Hoeflea algicola: one gene and its partner. The protein of the gene in region 1 interacts with the protein of each later gene in a pairwise test. Links are inferred from orthologs where the notes say so. Each region holds a gene or a part of one and is shown in the gene's direction. Other genes may lie near its edges. The genes, in order: ybgC and secA.

Evidence for each region.
Region 2: the proteins of ybgC (region 1) and secA interact in binary tests that used the Escherichia coli proteins (3 or more experiments, as listed by UniProt). The link is inferred for Hoeflea algicola from one-to-one orthologs.

What each region holds. Positions count from the first base shown.
Region 1 is NZ_JAOVZR010000001.1:2,225,587-2,234,967, reverse strand. What follows is about bases 2,762-5,661. They hold ybgC (tol-pal system-associated acyl-CoA thioesterase), read left to right. Parts: upstream 2,762-3,927; coding sequence 3,928-4,395; downstream 4,396-5,661. Other genes in these bases: tolQ (protein TolQ), read left to right, coding at 5,398-5,661; map (type I methionyl aminopeptidase), read left to right, coding at 4,401-5,153; OEG84_RS10945 (NAD-dependent epimerase/dehydratase family protein), read right to left, coding at 2,762-3,796. Outside these bases: Holliday junction branch migration DNA helicase RuvB, read left to right, coding at 1-791; OEG84_RS10955 (NAD-dependent epimerase/dehydratase family protein), read right to left, coding at 808-1,707; OEG84_RS10950 (glycosyltransferase), read right to left, coding at 1,704-2,579; more of OEG84_RS10945, read right to left, coding at 2,576-2,761; more of tolQ, read left to right, coding at 5,662-6,114; protein TolR, read left to right, coding at 6,124-6,576; OEG84_RS10920 (hypothetical protein), read left to right, coding at 6,587-7,708; Tol-Pal system beta propeller repeat protein TolB, read left to right, coding at 7,789-9,069; peptidoglycan-associated lipoprotein Pal, read left to right, coding at 9,234-9,381.
Region 2 is NZ_JAOVZR010000001.1:2,728,456-2,738,247, forward strand. Bases 2,400-5,710 are described here. They hold secA (preprotein translocase subunit SecA), read left to right. Parts: upstream 2,400-2,792; coding sequence 2,793-5,510; downstream 5,511-5,710. Other genes in these bases: OEG84_RS13385 (peptidylprolyl isomerase), read right to left, coding at 2,400-2,540; OEG84_RS13395 (lipopolysaccharide biosynthesis protein), read left to right, coding at 5,640-5,710. Outside these bases: OEG84_RS13375 (GNAT family N-acetyltransferase), read right to left, coding at 1-421; bifunctional glutamate N-acetyltransferase/amino-acid acetyltransferase ArgJ, read right to left, coding at 402-1,643; more of OEG84_RS13385, read right to left, coding at 1,689-2,399; more of OEG84_RS13395, read left to right, coding at 5,711-7,061; OEG84_RS13400 (GNAT family N-acetyltransferase), read left to right, coding at 7,063-8,340; OEG84_RS13405 (AMP-binding protein), read right to left, coding at 8,348-9,792. UniProt on the Escherichia coli protein: Required for protein export, interacts with the SecYEG preprotein conducting channel.

The sequences.
Region 1 (9,381 bases):
CGACCTCCGGGCCGGTGATTGCCAAGGCCGGTGATCTGGCAGCCCTTCTGACCAATCTCGAAGACCGCGATGTGCTGTTTATTGACGAAATCCACCGGCTCAGCCCGGCGGTTGAGGAAATTCTCTATCCAGCGATGGAGGATTTTCAGCTCGATCTGATCATTGGCGAGGGGCCGGCGGCGCGGTCGGTCAAGATCGATCTGTCGCGGTTCACGCTGGTGGCGGCGACGACACGGCTTGGACTTCTGACCAATCCGCTGCGCGACCGTTTTGGCATTCCGGTGCGGCTGCAGTTCTACACGGTTGCTGAGCTCGAACTGATCGTTCGGCGCGGCGCGCGGATCATGGGGCTTGGAATGACCGATGAGGGGGCGCTGGAGATTGCCCGCCGATCCCGCGGCACACCACGCATTGCCGGGCGGTTGTTGCGCCGGGTGCGGGACTTTGCCGAAGTGGCCAAGGCCGAGGCCGTCACCCAACTGATCGCCGATGAAGCACTGACCCGGCTGTCGGTCGACAGCATTGGGCTCGATCAGCTCGACCGGCGCTATCTCGACATGATCGTGCGGAATTTTGGCGGCGGGCCGGTAGGCATCGAGACCATCGCAGCAGGATTATCAGAGCCGCGTGATGCCATCGAGGACATTATCGAGCCCTATCTGATCCAGCAGGGCTTTTTGCAGCGCACGCCGCGCGGACGTGTGCTGACAGCACGCGCCTGGGGACACATGGGGCTCAATCCACCCAAGGATCTAGCTGCCACCCAGGCTAGCCTGTTCGAAGAAGAATAGGTAGCGGGTGAGTTGTCTATGTGGGTGTTTTCGGAACAGCAGTGACCAGCCCAGCAAGGGTATCCTGAAACAGCTTTTGACCACCGGGACGCCAGCCGAGTTTTCGGATCTTTTGCGTGTCCATTTCAGCGACAGTTGTCTTGTTTGCTGATTGCGGAAGATCCGGCGAGAATGGCCAGGATCGATGCAGGGGCGCGAGGATGCTTCGGGTATCGGCAATCAGATCCGAGACATTGAAAGTCTCGCCACCAATGAGCGAGGGTTCTATCTCCAGCATCAACCGCACTGCCTGTCCGGCATCGCGACCGTGGACTTCCGAACCCGCGCGCGGTGCCATTTCTTTCCCCGCCAGATAATCGGCAAATAGGCTGTCCCACTTGTTCGGGCGCAGGTCGCCATAGACACCGGTCAATCTCAAACTCGACGTGGTAAAATGCGGATCGTTCAATCTGGCGAGTGCCTGTTCCCCCAGAAGCTTGATTTCTCCGTAGAGCGAGCCCGGCTGCAACTTCAGTGTTTCGACCAGTGGCGTTCCCACAGCGACGCCATCATAGACTGCGCGGCTCGACAGAAAGACCGTGCGGTCAACGCCCGCCTGTTTCGCAGCCTCGAACAGCCGCACCGATCCATCGAGATTGATGCGGCGGAACCCTGCCGGGTCATCGCCTTCGCCGTCACGGTAGCGGCCGGGCAGGTGTTGAAAAGCGGCATGAATGAATACGTCGACACCGGAAAACAATGCCTTGCTGTTTTGGTCAGGCTCGAGGCTGAGCGGGCGGAATTCCAGGTCGCTTGTAAACAGGTCATCAGCCGGCTTCGTCCGTCCGCCAATAATTATCTCGTAGCCTGCGTCGAGCAACGTCTCGACGATATAGCGCCCGACCAGGCCTGTGCCGCCGGAGACCAGCGCTCTCATGCGACAGCTGACTCTGTCGGGTTTGCAAGAGAAGCGATATCGGGAATGTTGTCGCCGGTGTGGAAGGCATGCCAGAGATCAATCAGCGGTTTGAGTTCTGCTGATCGGGGATGGTCTTTTTCCCAGGGCTTTTCGTATTGATAATGCAGCACACCGATCTGTTTCCAGTCCCACAGGTCCGGCAGGTTGAACCAGACATATTGCAGCATGTTCATGGTGACCGGCAGACCATGCCAGTCGTGGAAGAATGTCTGCAGGAATGTCTGGTCGGTGCGCCGCCAGAATGTATCCGGCTGGTCCAGCATTTTCAGCATGGAGCCAAAGGTCTCTGCAGACGGACGAGCGACGAACACGCCGGAATTGAGCCGGTGAAAATCCTTGAGTGTCTCGTAGACATTGGGGGCCGCGGCGAATTCGGGATAGTCGAACAGCTTGTCGATATTGCGCAACACAAGCGCATCCGCGTCGATGAAGACGCAGGACTGATACTCGGTCAGTTGCCAGAGCCGGAGCTTGCAGAAATTATCGAGCGGTGAGTGAAACGCCGGCTTGCGCCCCTTGGTGAAGGGGGCGTTGGCGTGAAGTCTGCCGCGCGCATGCCGCTCATTGAACGCATCGCATGTGTCCAGTAACTCGGTCTGGACCAGCCGGCAGCCAAGATCTGACAGCGGTGTCAGCACTGAGGCGTCGACACCGCCGGTGTGCAGAACGACGATGTCGGCTTCCGCGCCGGCAAGTTTGATCGACCGGGCAAGCGCCAGCGCGCCCATGGCGTAGTCCGCGTTGGTGACAAGCGTGACATAGGCGCGATGGCTGACTGCGGGTTTGTTCGCAGTCAGGCCGGATGAGGGAAGGCGGCTGGCGCTGCTCATGAAACTGATTTGAGCTTCTTGCCTTCTGGATCGCGATTAATCGAGCTGGCGATGTCCTTGGTCCATGCCGATACTGCCGGAACCCGCGTCCGATCGACCCGGTAAGCGAACTTCTTGGCAACATCGACGACTTCTTCGAGAAGGCCTTCCTTCAGTGTGGTCGGCTCAAGTCCCAGTTCGAGGAATTTCTCGTTGTGAACTACCAGATCGTTTTCCGCGGCTTCCTTGCGCGGGTTTGGCAACCAGGCGATTTCGGCGCCGGTCATGCCGGCAATCATTTCAGCCAGATCACGGACCCGATGGGTCTCGGTCATCTGGTTGAAGATTTCCACTTTCGATCCGGCTTCCGGCGGATTGTTGAGCGCGATTTCGATGCAACGCACCGAGTCCTGAATGTGAATGAAGGCGCGGGTCTGACCGCCGGTGCCGTGCACGGTGAGCGGATAGCCGATGGCTGCCTGAATGAGAAAGCGGTTGAGCACGGTGCCGTAGTCGCCGTCATAATCAAACCGGTTGACCAGTTGCTCATGGCGCCGGGTCTGGTCGGTGTGTGTGCCCCAGACAATGCCCTGATGCAGGTCGGTGATGCGCAGATTGTCGTTCTTGGCGTAGAACTGGAAAATCAACTGATCGAGGCATTTGGTCATGTGGTAGATCGAGCCGGGATTGGCCGGATAGAGAATGTCCTGTTTGACCGTCTCGCCGTCCATGGTCTCGATGCCGACCGGCAGATAGCCTTCGGGAATGGCTGCACCGACCGTGGAATAGCCATAGACACCCATGGTGCCCAGATGCACCAGATGGGCATCGAGATCGATCTCCACCATGGCGTTGAGCAGATTGTGGGTGGCATTGACGTTGTTGTTGACCGTGTAATTCTTGTGACGGTCGCTCTTCATCGAGTACGGTGCGGCGCGCTGTTCGGCGAAATGCACGATGGCATCAGGACGCTCTTCTGCGAGCCAGTTCTTCAATACGTCATAGTCACGCGCCATATCGATGAGATGGAAATGGATCTTGCGGCCGGTTTCTGCGTGCCAGATGCGGGTCCGTTCCTGGATCGAATCCATCGGTGTGAGTGACTGGACACCGAGTTCGGTGTCGATCCAGCGACGCGACAGGTTGTCGATGATGTGGACCTCATGTCCGGCATTGGAGAGGTGCAGTGAAGTCGGCCAGCCAACGAAACCGTCGCCGCCCATGATTGCAATTTTCATTCAAAATTCTCCTGTGCCGACGTGGTTTCAATCTTGATAGATCGGATTTATGACAGAACGACGATTGGATCAAAGGGATGTGGCTTTCGCAACCGCCTCATTTCGATTTAGAGCAAGTGGGACGGCTGAAAATGAACACACCCCTATCGGGCAAGCTCGACGATGGTGGCCATGAGCTGACCCAGCGGGTGTATTACGAGGACACGGATTTTTCCGGTTTTGTCTATCATGCGCGCTATCTGCATTTCTTCGAGCGTGGGCGGACCGATTATATCCGGCTGCTTGGGGTTTCGCAGGGCGCGTTGCATAAAGGCGCCGATCCGGTCGATGCCGTGGCCTTTGTGGTGCGGAGAATGGAAATCGATTTCAGGTCGCCGGCGCGTATGGATGATGTGCTGACGATTCGCACCAAACCGGCGGAGGTGCGCGGCGCGCGCATGCAGCTTGAGCAGAGCATAAGCCGCGAAGGCGATTTGCTCGCTACGGCTTCGGTCACGGTTGCGGTGATCAACGGATCTGGACGGGCGCGAAGGCTGCCGGATCCGCTGATGGAGCGTTTTCTGGACAATGGTCGAACCGCAGATGCGGCGAAGGAGTAAAGGCAGTGGTGATTTCATCGGATGATGAGCTCGAGAAGCTTCGGCACATCGGGCGAATCTGCGCCAATACGATACAAACGATGGCGGCGGCGATGGAGCCGGGCATGACCACCCGCGATCTTGATCTGATCGGGCGGCAATATCTTGAAGCCCAGGGCGCCCAGTCTGCGCCGGAATTCAGTTATCAGTTTCCCGGTGCGACCTGCATTTCCGTCAATGAAGAAGTCGCTCACGGCATTCCCGGGGAACGGGTGATTGCGGCTGGCGATCTCGTCAACATAGATGTCTCTGCGCTCAAGGACGGTTATTTCGGTGACACCGGCGCATCATTCGGTGTTGCCCCGGTGGCAACAAGAACCGTGCGTTTGCTGCGTGACGGCAAACGGGCGCTTTCGACGGGGCTTGGTCAGGTCAAAAGCGGCGCCCGTTATGCCGCGATTGGCAATGCGATCGGCAAGTTCGCCAGCAAGAACGGCTATACGCTCATCCGCAACCTTGCCAGCCACGGGGTTGGTCTGTCGCTGCATGACGAGCCGTCGGAAATCGCGACCTGGCCTGACCGGCACGAAAAACGCCTCATGAAGGACGGTCAGGTCTTTACAATCGAGCCGTTCCTGTCGCTTGGCGCGTCGATAGCAGACAGCGAGGGGGATGATGACTGGACGCTGTATAGCTATCCCCCGGCACTGACAGTCCAGTTCGAACATACGGTGGTCGCCAGCCGCAATGGTCCGGTCATCCTGACACTGCCGCACTGACGCAGCGCCCCAAGTTCGGTCAGGCACTGGCGTTTGAATCCTAACCAAGCCTTAACCATAACCAATTATGAATAAATTGGAGAGCTTGGTGCGGACGGTGTGCGCCATCCTTTAACCAAAATTGGCCGCGAGAAGTTCTGAGAAGTGAGTTGGCGGCAATCGCGCACTTCTGGATTCCCGGCAAAAGTGACGTCTTAGCCGCCCGGTAGCAACAACCGGGCGTTTGGATTCGAGGGTTATGTAAATGGAACAGGTTGGACTGGCTGCGACCAGCGAAGTGACACTCTGGTCACTCTTCTTGCAGGCGGGCTTTGTGGTCAAATTGGTGATGCTCGGTCTTATCGGCGCATCGATCTGGACCTGGGCTATCGTCGCGGACAAATGGATCTCGTTCGGCAAGTTCCGGCGGCAACTCGATCAGTTCGAGCAGATTTTCTGGTCGGGACAGTCGCTGGAGGAATTGTACCGGACGTTGTCTGATCGCAAGACCGTCGGCATGAGTTCGATCTTTGTGGCTGCCATGCGCGAATGGAAGAAATCCTTCGAACGCGGCGCCAAGTCACCGATTGGTCTGCAAATGCGGATCGACAAGGCGATGGATGTGACGCTTTCGCGCGAGGCGGATGCGCTTGAATCACGGCTCGGTTCCCTGGCCTCGATCGGCTCTTCGGCGCCGTTCATCGGCCTGTTTGGTACCGTGGTCGGCATCATGACCTCGTTTCAGGCGATTGCCGGGTCGAAATCCACCAATCTCGCCGTGGTTGCGCCCGGTATCGCCGAGGCGCTGCTGGCCACCGCCATCGGCTTGCTGGCGGCTATTCCGGCGGTGATTGCCTACAACAAGTTTTCCTCCGATGCCGGCAAGTTGTCAGCGCGGATGGAAGGTTTTGCCGACGAATTTTCCGGCATTCTGTCGCGCCAGATCGACGAGCGGTTGAGCGCGCGTCAGGCCGCGGAATAGGGGGCTGACATGGGCATGAGCGCATCAGGCGGACGGAGCGGCGGACAGCGACGCGGGCGTCGCAGTGGCCGCACCCAACTGGTCAGCGAGATCAACGTCACGCCGTTCGTCGACGTGATGCTGGTGCTTTTGATCATCTTCATGGTGGCGGCGCCGCTGTTGACGGTGGGCGTGCCTATCGACCTGCCAGAAACGCAGGCCAATGCGCTCAACTCGGACACGCAGCCGATTACCGTATCTGTCAATTCCGAGGGGCAGATCTATCTGCAGGAAACCGAGATCCCGATCGAGGAGATTGTTCCCAAGCTCGAGGCGATTGCCACTACCGGCTATGACGAGCGCATTTATGTGCGCGGTGATACCAACGCCGACTATGGCACCGTGATGAAGGTGATGGCGCGGATTTCCGCTGCCGGGTTCAAGAACCTGGGGCTGGTTACGCTCCAGGAACAGGATAGTTGACGGCGCGCTGATGAAGGGAAGTCTGGCGACATCGACAGTTTTGCACGTGCTGGTCCTGGGATTCGCGCTGTCGTCTTTCACTGCGCCGAGAACGCTTGAAGTGGAAGATGTTGAATCGTTTCCCGTCAACATTGTGCCGATTGAAGAACTGACCCAGATCCAGCAGGGTGAAAAGACCGCGCCGATCGCCGAAAAGGCCGCGCCGATCCCGACTGCACGGCCGGACCCGGTGCCGGATGCCGAGAATGCCGGCGACAATACCGTTGATCTGAAACCCGCCAAGGCTGCCAAGCCAAGCCCCAAGGAAGTGGTTTCCGAAGCGCCGCCCAAGCCTGCCGAAAAGCCTGCGCCAAAACCGGAACCGGTTCCTGAAAAACCGACGCCGGAGCCGGTCAAGGCGGTCGAACCCAAGCCCGCACCGGAACCCAAGCCTGCCCCCGAGCCGGTCAAGGTGGCAAAACCGGAGCCGGCGCCTGAGCCCAAACCTGCGGCTGAAAAGCCGGCTGAACCCAAGCCGGCGCCGGTGGAAGTTGCTGCCTTGCCTGCCGAATCGACGCCTGATCCGGTGGCAGAGGCGATTAGCGAAGCGGCACCCGCCGAGCCGCAATTTACCACATTGCCAAGCGATGGCCCGGTGCCGCAAGCCCGGCCGGAACCACCCAAGGCGCAGGCCAAACCTGCGGCCGCAGAAACCGCGTCTTCCAAGCAAAGTGATTTCAATGCCGATCAGGTGGCAGCACTGCTTAACAAGCAGGATGCGGCCGGCGGCGGCGCCAAGCGCTCGACGGAAACCGCGTCCCTGGGTGGGACCCGTACCACGCGCGGAAATACGTTGAGCCAGAGCGAAATGGACGCGTTGCGCGGCCAGATCCAGAAATACTGGAACATTATTCCAGGCATGGCCGATGGTGGAGATGTGCGGGTGATCGTGAAAATGAAGCTCGACCAGACCGGTAACATCGTCGGCGAACCAGAAGTTTCGGCCACCGGCGGAGCCGCCGGCACCCGGGGCACGCTTGCCGCCAGCGCCAGACGCGCGGTGCTGCGGGCGCAGCCCTACCAACTTCCCAAGGAAAAATATGATTCCTGGGCGGACGTGATCGTGAACTTTGACCCCAGTCAGATGTTCTAGTGTCAGGATCCATGACTATGATTGAAATGGCGCTGAAAGGCTGCACCATGAAAATGATGAACCGCTACCTGTTTCTGCCGATGGCGATTGTTGCCGCGATGGCATTGATGGCCACCAGTCCGGCGCGTGCCGTGGTTGAAATCGATATCAATCGCGCCAATGTCGAGCCGCTTCCGATCGCGATCACCGATTTCATCTCGGGCGATGCCATCGGAGCGCAGATATCGGCTGTCGTGGCTGCCGATCTCAAGCGGTCGGGACTGTTTGCCCCGATCGACCAGGCGGCATTCATTGAAAAGATTTCCAATCCGGACGCAGCGCCGCGGTTCGAGGACTGGCGCGTGATCAACGCCCAGGCACTTGTGACCGGGCGCGTGGCGCGGGAAGCCGATGGCCGGTTGCGGGCCGAGTTCCGGCTTTGGGATACATTTGCCAATCAACAGCTTTCGGGGGAGCAATTCTTCACCAGCCCCGAAAACTGGCGGCGGGTCGCGCACATTATCGCCGACGCGATTTACGAGCGGCTGACAGGTGAAAAAGGCTATTTCGACAGCCGGGTGGTGTTCGTGTCCGAAAGCGGATCGAAGATCGACCGCAAGAAGCAACTGGCGATCATGGATCAGGACGGCGCGAATCTGCGCATGCTGACCAATGCCAATGATATCGTGCTGACGCCGCGGTTTTCGCCCAGCCGTCAGGAAATCACCTATATGTCGTTTGAAGGCGGTCAGCCGCGGGTTTACCTGCTGCAGCTTGAAACTGGCCAGCGCGAACTCGTCGGCAACTTTCCCGGCATGACGTTCTCGCCGCGGTTTTCGCCGGACGGCCAGAAGGTGATCATGAGCCTTCAGCAGGACGGCAATGCCAATATCTACACCATGGATCTGCGCTCGCGGGCGACGACGCGGCTGACCAGCACGGCTGCGATCGACACGTCGCCATCCTATTCGCCCGATGGCACCCAGATCGTGTTTGAAAGTGACCGCGGCGGTCGCCAGCAGCTTTACATGATGGGGGCCGATGGTTCGAACCAGCGTCGCGTGTCGTTTGGCGATGGTTCCTACTCGACTCCGGTCTGGTCTCCGCGTGGCGATCTGATTGCTTTCACCAAGCAGTCGGGCGGCAAGTTCTCGATCGGAGTGATGCGCACAGACGGTTCGGGTGAACGGATTTTGACAACCGGATTTCACAATGAGGGGCCGACCTGGGCGCCCAATGGCCGGGTGCTGATGTTCTTCCGCCAGCCGGCAGGTTCGGGCGGTCCGCAGATCTATTCGATCGACCTGACCGGTTACAATGAACAGCTGGTGAAAACGCCCACCTACGCGTCCGACCCGGCCTGGTCGCCGCTGCTCGAGTAGCGCGGATCTCGCCGGAGTCGGCGTTTTGCCCCGTTTGCGCCGCATTGTGCGTCCAAACGCGGGACAGGGAGCCTCAATTCGTAAAATGTTAACTGTGTTCTTTCAGGGCGGATTAACCGCAATCGGTTAGAAATGGTCAACTACAACTTCCAAGGAGACCGGCCATGCGCCGCATGCAAATGATTGCCCGCAACCCGGCGATGCTCGTGCTGTTTACCGCACTCGTACTGACCGGCTGCGCCTCGAAAAAGAACAACTTGCCCAACAACGCGGCTGATCTCGGCCTTGCCGGGAACGCCACGCCGGGTTCGC
Region 2 (9,792 bases), 500 kb from region 1 along the record:
GAACCGGCAGGTAGTCCATGCCGCCATCGATATCCAGCCGGTCGATCGCCCCGGCCATGACGATTGTCTCATCGAACCGCCGCCAGCCATGCGCGTCCAGAAAGGCTTCGAGTTGCGGCGGCGCCAGCGGCGATTGCCGGAACACGAGCGGCCTGTCATAGGCATCGAACCGGCGCGCGGCGCGTTCCACCCTGATCTCGATGTCACCGTGATCGGACGGATCGAGAGGATTGACCGAATTCAACCGTTTGGAAGGATGCCCAGCAGTCAAGCGGATCTGCCAGCTGCCATCATACTGAATAGAGGCCGCAGGCCATGCCCGGAACCCAACCGCTTCCAGTCGCCTGACTATCGCAAGATTGGGCACTATTAGCTCCGCTCTCGGTGGTTCGGACAGATTATCAACTCCGGTAGTCGCCATTAATCTCGACATATGCCTTGGTCAGGTCGCAGGTAAACACCCGCGCCTTGCCACGTCCGATTCCGAGATCGACCCTGATGGTGATCTCATCGCGTTTCATCACCTCCGACGCGGCGGCTTCGCTGTAGTCGGGGTCCCGCTCGCCATCAACCGCAACCCGGATGTCGCCGAACCAGATTGCCAGCTTGTCACGCTCGGCCTTTTCTCCGGCCTTGCCGACGGCCATGACGACACGGCCCCAATTTGCATCTTCGCCTGCAATTGCGGTCTTGACCAGTGGTGAATTGGCAATCGACCGGGCGATGCGGCCCGCCGCCTTTGCCGAGCCTGCACCGGTGACCAGAATTTCGACCTGCTTGCGTGCGCCCTCACCGTCGCGAACGATCTGGATCGCCAGATCTTCCATGAGATCGGCCAGCGCCTTGGAAAAGCCGCGCGCCCGGGGGTCACCTGCCGCCGATATCGCCCCAGCACCCAGCTCGGAAGCGGCCCCGGTCGCAAATACCAGCAGCGTATCGGAGGTGGAGGTATCGCTGTCGACGGTGACCGCATTGAAGGTCGACCCCACGTGCCGGCTGAGCATTGCCTGCAGCGCCGCCGCCTCGATATCGGCGTCGGTAACGATGAAGGAAAGCATGGTCGCCATATCGGGGGCGATCATGCCCGCGCCCTTGGCCATGCCGTTCAGCGTCACCGTCACGCCGTCGATCCGCGCCGTCCGTGTGGCCACTTTCGGGTAGGTGTCGGTGGTCATGATCGCCCGTGCCGCGTCGAGCCAGCGATCACCGCTGGCCGAGACCGCCATCTGCCCGAGCACTGATGCGAATTTGCTCGCATCCAGCGGTTCCCCGATTACGCCGGTCGACGCCAGAAAGACTTCGGCTTCGCTGCACCCGACAGCTTCTGCCGCAGCGCTCGCCGTCATCGCCGTTGAGGCACGCCCTTTCTGGCCGGTGAACGCGTTGGCGTTTCCCGAATTGACCACCAGCGCCCGCGCCTGACCTCCGCCGAGATTTTCCCGGCAGAAGTCAACTGGCGCCGACGGGCATTTCGAGGTCGTGAACACGCCCGCCACAGCCGCCGGCCGGTCGAAAACCATCAGCATCACGTCCGTGCGATCAGCGTATTTGATCCCGGCCGCAGCCGTTTCTATCCGCGCGCCCCTTATCGGGGGCAGCGCGGCATAGGTTTTCGGAGCCAGAGGAGAAATGTCACTGGACATGCGTTTGGTCCTCGTTTGGCGGAGGGTTTCCGCCCGAAAATGCGCTTAGGGTTGCTTGGTGATCGCCTCATAAGCTGTCTTCAGATCCGGGTCGACGACCTCGATCTCGATCCCCTCGCGGGCACCGCGGATGAGATCTGCATACCGCTCGCGCATGAGCATCTGGCGGACCTGACCGGCAACTTCCTCAAAAGCCGGCGGCGCAGTTTCCCTGCGGTCTTCGACCTTGATCACATGCCAGCCGAACTGGGTCTTGACCGGTTCCTTGGCGTATTCACCCTTCTTCAGGGTAAAGGCTGCGGCCTCGAATTCAGGCACCATGCGGCCCTTGGTGAAATAGCCGAGATCACCACCTTGTGCAGCACTCGGCCCTGTCGACTTTTCCTTCGCCAATTCTGCAAAATCCTTGCCGGCCTCAAGCTCGGCGATAACTGCCTTGGCTTCTTCTTCGGTCTTGAGCAGGATGTGGCGTGCGCTGATTTCTTCTACCGGCGGTGTGGCTGCGACTTCCTTCTCATAGCGCGCCTTGACGTCGGCATCGGTGACCGGATCGACAACCGTCGCCTTGAAAAGCGCGTTGTGCAGAGCCCTGTCGCGCTGGAATGCCATCAATTTCTTGAAATCGTCTGTCTGGTCGAGCTTCTCGCCCTCGGCTTTGCGTGCCAGCGTCTTGATATCGATAACGGCTGCAAGAGCTGCGACGCGGCGCTGTTCCGCCGGAAGCTTGTCGAACTGCGGGTCCAGGTCGCCTTCGGCCAAATTCAGCTCCGAGGTCCGGATTTCAGCCCCCGCAACAATCGCGACTACCGGATCTGTCTCATCAGCGGCATGCCCCTGCACCGGCAGGAAGGCAATGGTCGTCAAGAGGAGCGTGGCTGTAAGCTGCGATAAGCGCATGGACTAACCTTTCATTGGGAAGCATCTTTCGACAGCCACCCCTGTACCAGGGAGAACTTGGCCATCTTGTGACGGCCCTTTGCCGCCGTTGACATCGTTCAACCCCCTCTTATCTGTCAGCCAACCGTCCGTCCAGATGACTTTCACCCGGTGAAGGTGGTCTGGACTGCGATTCCAACCGTTTCACCGGCAGCCATTCAGCGCCGGTTCTCCGCCCTGCCGTTCGCGCAGTCTCAAGAAAGGACCATTACAATGGTCAAGATCGGCGCTATCGCCCGCAAAATGTTCGGTTCATCCAATGATCGTCGGATCAGGGCCTACAACCCGAGAATAGCGGCCATTAATGCCCTTGAGCCGGAAATTAGCGCCTTGAGCGATGCCGAACTCGCGGCCCGCACGACACAATTTCGTGAGCAGATCGCAGCCGGCACCAAGGTCGATGATCTGTTGATCCCGGCCTTCGCCACCGTTCGCGAGGCAGCCCGCCGGGCCATCGGCCTGCGCCCGTTCGACGTCCAGCTCATCGGCGGCATGATCCTCAACGAAAACGCCATTGCCGAAATGAAGACCGGCGAAGGTAAAACGCTCGTCGCCACGCTTCCGGTCTATCTTAACGCCCTTTCCGGCAAGGGCGTGCACGTGGTCACCGTCAACGATTATCTGGCTACCCGCGACGCCGAATGGATGAGCCAGATCTACAGCTTCCTTGGCCTGACCACCGGCATCATCGGCCATGGCATGGATGATGATGAACGCCGCGCTGCCTACGCCTGCGACATCACCTATGCCACCAACAACGAACTTGGCTTCGACTATCTACGCGATAACATGAAGTATGATCGCGCCCAGATGGTGCAGCGCGGGCACCATTACGCCATCGTCGACGAGGTCGATTCAATTCTTGTCGACGAAGCGCGCACCCCGCTTATCATTTCAGGACCGCTGGACGATCGCTCCACCCTTTACAACAGCATCGACACGCTGATTCAGAAGCTCGAACCCGACGATTACGAAATCGACGAAAAGCAGCGCTCTGCCACCTTTACCGAAGTGGGCACCGAGAAGCTGGAAGCCATGCTGACCGAAGCCGACATGCTCAAGGGCGAATCGCTCTATGACGTCGAAAACGTCGCGATCGTGCACCACATCAACAACGCACTGAAGGCCCACCGGCTGTTCACGCGCGACAAGGATTACATCGTCCGCAACGACGAAATCGTCATCATTGACGAGTTCACCGGCCGCATGATGCCGGGCCGCCGCTATTCGGAAGGCCAGCACCAGGCGCTTGAAGCCAAGGAAGGCGTCAAGATCCAGCCGGAAAACCAGACGTTGGCGTCGATCACCTTCCAGAACTATTTCCGGATGTATGAAAAACTTGGCGGCATGACCGGCACCGCAGCTACCGAAGCCGAGGAATTTGGCAATATTTACGGCCTCGACGTCGTTGAAGTGCCTACCAATGTTCCCATCGCCCGTATTGACGAGGACGATGAGGTTTACCGCACGGTCGAGGAAAAGTACCAGGCCATCATCGCCGACATCAAGCAGGCGCGCGAGCGCAAGCAACCCGTGTTGGTGGGCACCACATCAATCGAGAAGTCGGAAATCCTGGCAGAACTGCTGCGCAAGGATGGCCTGACCGATTTCAAGGTGCTCAATGCCCGTTACCACGAGCAGGAAGCCTATATCGTCTCCCAGGCCGGTGTGCCCGGCGCCATCACCATCGCCACCAACATGGCCGGTCGAGGAACCGACATCCAGCTCGGCGGCAACGCCGACATGCGTGTCGCGCTGGAGCTTGAGGACGTTCCTGAAGGCCCGGAACGCGACAAGCGCGAACAGGAAATCCGCGCCGAGATCCAGACGCTCAAGGACGAGGCTCGCGCTGCTGGTGGACTTTACGTGCTCGCCACCGAACGCCATGAAAGTCGCCGCATCGACAATCAGTTGCGCGGCCGTTCCGGCCGGCAGGGCGACCCCGGTCGCTCCAAGTTCTTCCTGTCGCTGCAGGATGACCTGATGCGCATCTTCGGCTCCGAGCGTATGGACGGCATGCTCAAGTCTCTCGGCCTCAAGGAAGGCGAGGCGATCGTCCATCCCTGGATCAACAAGGCGTTGGAACGAGCCCAGAAAAAGGTCGAGGCACGCAACTTCGACATCCGCAAAAACTTGCTCCAGTACGACGACGTGATGAATGACCAGCGCAAGGTCATCTTTGAGCAGCGCAAGGAACTGATGGACGCGGAATCGATTTCCGAGATCATCGCCGACATGCGCCAGGAAGTGGTCGACGGTCTGGTCAGCCTGCATATCCCGGAACGGGCTTATGCCGAGCAATGGAACGTTGCCGAATTGAAGAAGGGCGTCGAGGCCTATCTCAATCTGGATTTACCGATCGAACAATGGGCTGCCGAGGAAGGCATCGCCGAGGACGATATTCGCGCCCGAATCACCGAAGCGGTAGAGAAGATGGCTGCGGAACGGGCAGAAAGGTTCGGCCCGGAAGTCACCACTTATGTGGAAAAATCAGTGGTACTTCAAACCCTTGATCACCTCTGGCGCGAACATTTGGTCAATCTTGACCACCTGCGTTCGGTGGTCGGGTTCCGCGGTTACGCGCAACGCGACCCGCTTCAGGAATACAAATCCGAAGCCTTTGAGTTGTTCCAGGCACTGCTTGCAAATCTGCGTCAGGCGGTCATGGCACAGCTGATGCGTGTCGAAATCGTTCGCGAAGCCGCGGCAGAGCCGAGCCTGCCTGAAGGCATGGAAGGTCATCATCTCGACGCCAGCACCGGCGAAGACGAATTCGAATCGCAACAAGCCGTGGCGGCGGCGGCTTTGGGTATCGTTGCCCCGGAAAACCGTAACCCCGAGGATCCGGAAACCTGGGGCAAGGTCGGCCGCAACGAGGCCTGCCCCTGCGGTTCTGGCAAAAAATACAAGCACTGCCACGGTGCCTTTTAACATCGTTTCGGTGCTGAACCGAAACGATGTTCAACCGGTCAGCGCGGAAGCTTTTCCGCCTGCCGGTCAAACCGTTTCTTAACATCGCCATGCCAAGGTGCCCGCTCAACAATGGGTACAGACTTGAGCATGACCTTGATCGACACCGCCGGCAAGATATTGCCGCCGCGCTACGCGGCGCGGCTAACGCCGCTATTGGCGCGCATGTCGAGCATTATCAGCGCCAGCGACGAGACCAGCCAGGCCCAGCGCATGGCGATGATCGCCTTTGCCATCCGCATCGTCAGCGCCGCGATCGCCTTTGTTTCGCAGATCATTCTGGCGCGGCTGATGGGCGAATTCGAATATGGGATCTTTGTTTTCGTCTGGGTGATCGCAGTAATTCTCGGCAATCTTTCCTGCCTGGGGTTCCACACCGCCGTCATTCGTTTCCTGCCGCAATACCGTAATGACGGCGCCGATGCCGCGGTCAATGGACTGACCGCGACCGCGCGGATTTTCGCGATGGTATCGGCGACACTTATCGCCGCCACCGGCATCGCCGCGCTCTACATGCTCGGAGACCGGATCGAGGCACACTACATCCAGCCGCTGTTCATCGGCGCATTTGCATTGCCGATGATCGCGCTCGGCGATGTGCTCGATGGTACCGCCCGCGCCAATGGCTGGCCGGTGCATGCGTTGAGCCCGACCTATATCGTCCGGCCGCTATTGATCCTCGCCTTTGTCGGGGCTGCCGTCGGTCTCGGCCAGGTAGCCAATGCCGACACCGCCATTCTCGCCACACTTGCCGCGGCCTACCTGACCACCGTGGTTCAGTTCGTGACTATCACTGCCAGGTTGCGAAACCGGTTTCCGGCCCGCAAACTCGAAATCCATTTCCGTGCATGGCTGCTGGTGGCACTCCCGATCTTCCTGATCGAGGGCTTCTATTTCATGCTCACCAATGCCGATGTCGTCATCGTCGGTTTCTATCTGCCGCCCGAGAAAGTCGCCGTTTATTTCGCCGCGGCCAAAACCATGGCACTGGTGCATTTCGTCTATTTCGCCGTCAAGGCAGCCGCCGCACAGCGCTTCTCCGGCCTGGTCTCAGGCAATGACCCTTTCGCACTCGCAGCCTTCGCACGCCAGACCGTGCAATGGACATTCTGGCCGTCGCTGCTCGTCGGCGCCCTGGTGATCGCCGCCGGACCGTTCCTTCTGTCTCTGTTCGGGCCCGCCTTCGTCGAGGGCCACATGATCATGGTCGTGCTGTTTGCCGGCATCATAGCCAAGGCGATGGTGGGTCCCGGCGAAGTGTTGCTGACCATGGCCGGCGAACAGAAGATTTGTGCGGTGATCTACGCCTTTGCGCTGGCTGCCAATCTCGGCCTCAACATCGCCCTGATTCCAGCCTGGGGCCTGCTCGGTGCAGCCACCGCCACCGCCGCAGCGATGGTGATCGAGGCTATGGCCTTGCATTTTATCATTCGCCGCAGGCTGGGCATTGTCATGTTTATTGGCGCAGGCCCGAGGCCAATGTCCACCCTGTCTGCAACGGAGGAACGCTAACATGGCGTCGAGCCCCATCGTTCAGGAAGATGTTGCCAGCCAGGCCAATTCGCTGATTGGCGAGTTTGCCGATGTGGAGACCGCTCGCCCCGCGCCCGAACGCGATATCGCCGTCGGTCGGCCCGGCCGGCATCTGGCGATATACCCGGCTCGCGCCGGCTATGAGTTGCAGGAAGAACTCGATTTTCTGACCAACCGCGCGATCGAGCCGAACGTGTTCTTTTCCGGCCGGTTTCTGGCGCCGGCAATGCCGCGACTCGAGGACCGCATCATTCGCCTGATGCTGATGCGCGATGAGAACGAATCCCGATCGCGCATGCGCCTGCTGTTGCCATTCTCCGTCGAGAAACCCGGGTTTTCCGTTGGCGCCTCGATCATCCGAGCCTGGGCCAATCCATTTGGGCCGCAAGGAACGCCGCTGCTCGACCGTGAAGACGCGGCCGAAACGCTCGACAACATGCTGGAAGCCCTCGGCAACAAGGATTCGGGATTGCCGGGCATTCTTGTCCTTCCAGACATGCGCCTGAAGGGTCCGGTTGCAGCGCTGCTGCGCGCCGTGGCGTTGGGGCGCAATCTATCCGTAGTCGAAACCGATCAGGTGGAGCGTCCATTCCTCGAAAGCAACCTGGATGGCGACGAATACCTCACCAAATCCATTTCCGGCAAGCATCGCCACGAACTCCGCCGCCAGTGGCGTCGACTCTCCGAACACGGCGAGCTGAGCTACATGGTCGCCCGTCAACCCGAGGAAATCCGCCATCATCTCGAGGAATTTCTTACGCTCGAGGATTCCGGCTGGAAAGGCCGCCGCCGGACCGCGATGGTGGCTGACCGTTATCGCGCTGCGTTTGCCCGCGAGGCGATCAACAGCCTCGCTGAAACAGACAGCGTGCGGATCCACAGTCTGGCCCTGAACGGTGAGGCAATCGCTTCGATGATCGTGTTCGTTTCAGCCGGCGAGGCCTGGACCTGGAAGACCGCCTACAACGAAACATGGGCGCGTTACTCACCGGGCAAGCTTCTGGTCGACCGGCTGACCGAATGGCATCTCGACGATCTCAACATCCGCCGCACAGATTCCTGCGCCGTGCCGGACCATCCGGTCATGAGCAAGCTCTGGACCGAACGCGAAAGCATGGGAACCATGGTCGTCGGACTGCATCCCAACCGCGACCGCGATGTCCGCCAGGTAGCCACCCAGCTGCACATCTACCGCAACACCCGAAACATCGCCCGACTATTGCGTCAGAAAATCCGGGGAATGGCCGCCGGGCGCTGAGCGCCGCTCAAGCGCCGCCCGCGGCCTCCACTTGAACGGTCACGTTGGCGCTTTCAGCCTCGGTCTCGGCGATAGCTCTGTCGCGCAGCAACCGCCGAACCACCTTGCCTGTGGTGGTCAGCGGCAGATCGTCGACAAAATCGATCTCACGCGGATATTCATGCGCCGACAGACGGGTCTTGACCCAGTCCCGAATCGACCCGGACAGAGCGTCGTCTATCTCGATCCCCGGCGCCAGCACGATATAGGCCTTGACGATTTCGGTGCGCACCTTATCGGGCTTGCCGACCGCCGCCGCCAACGCCACGGCCGGATGCCCGGTCAGGCAATCCTCGATCTCGCCCGGGCCGATACGGTACCCCGCCGAGGTGATGACATCATCATCACGCCCGAAGAACGAGAAATAGCCGTCGGCGTCACGCACGCCCTGGTCGCCGGTCAGCATCCAGTCACCGATAAATTTGGCGTCTGTCGCCTCCTGATTGCGCCAATAGCCCAGAAACATCACCGGATCGGGACGTCTGACTGCAATCTGGCCCGAAACACCGTCGGCCACCTCGTCACCATGCGCGTCGATCACCGCCACCCTGTGCCCCGGCACCTGCTTGCCGATGGCGCCGCCGCGACTCACTCCCAACTTGCCGATGGATGACAGCACCAGATTGCACTCGGTCTGACCATAGAACTCGTTGATGGTAAGCCCGAGCACTCGCTGCGCCCAGTCATAGGTTTCACGGCCGAGCGTCTCACCACCCGATCCAAGCGTGCGCAAATCAAGCTGATGGCGTGACAACGGATCCGGCACCGTACGCATGATCCGGAGCGCGGTGGGTGGAATGAAAACGTTGCGCACCTTCATTTCCGCCATGATTCGGTAAGCCAATTCGGGATCGAATTTCTGCGCCTGAGACGACACCACAGGCACCCCGAGCAGCAAGCCCGGCAACAGCACATTGAGCAGACCTCCTGCCCAGGCCCAGTCGGCAGGTGTCCATAGCTTGTCGCCAGGTTGCGGCAAAAATTCGTGATGGGTCTGCACGCCGGGGATATGGCCGATCAGCACATGGTGAGCATGCAACGCCCCCTTGGGGGCACCGGTAGTGCCCGAAGTGAAAATCATCAACGCCGGATCTTCGGCGCGGGTCGCATTCTCGATCACTGCGTCGGAATGGTTGTTCTCGAGCGCTTCGAAATCCTCATCCGAACCGGCATCGCCACCGGCGACGATGATTGTCTCGAGCGCCGGCAGTTCCTCGGAAATGGTCTTGACTTTCTCCCGTCCGATTGCCGTCGTCACCAGCGCTTTGGCGCCCGAAGTTGACAGTCGGTGCTTGATCGCCTCGACCCCGAACAACAGTGCCAGTGGCACCGCAATCGCCCCGATCTTGTAGATGGCTATATGGGCAATGGCGGTATGAAAACCCTGCGGTAGCATCAGTGCAACACGGTCAC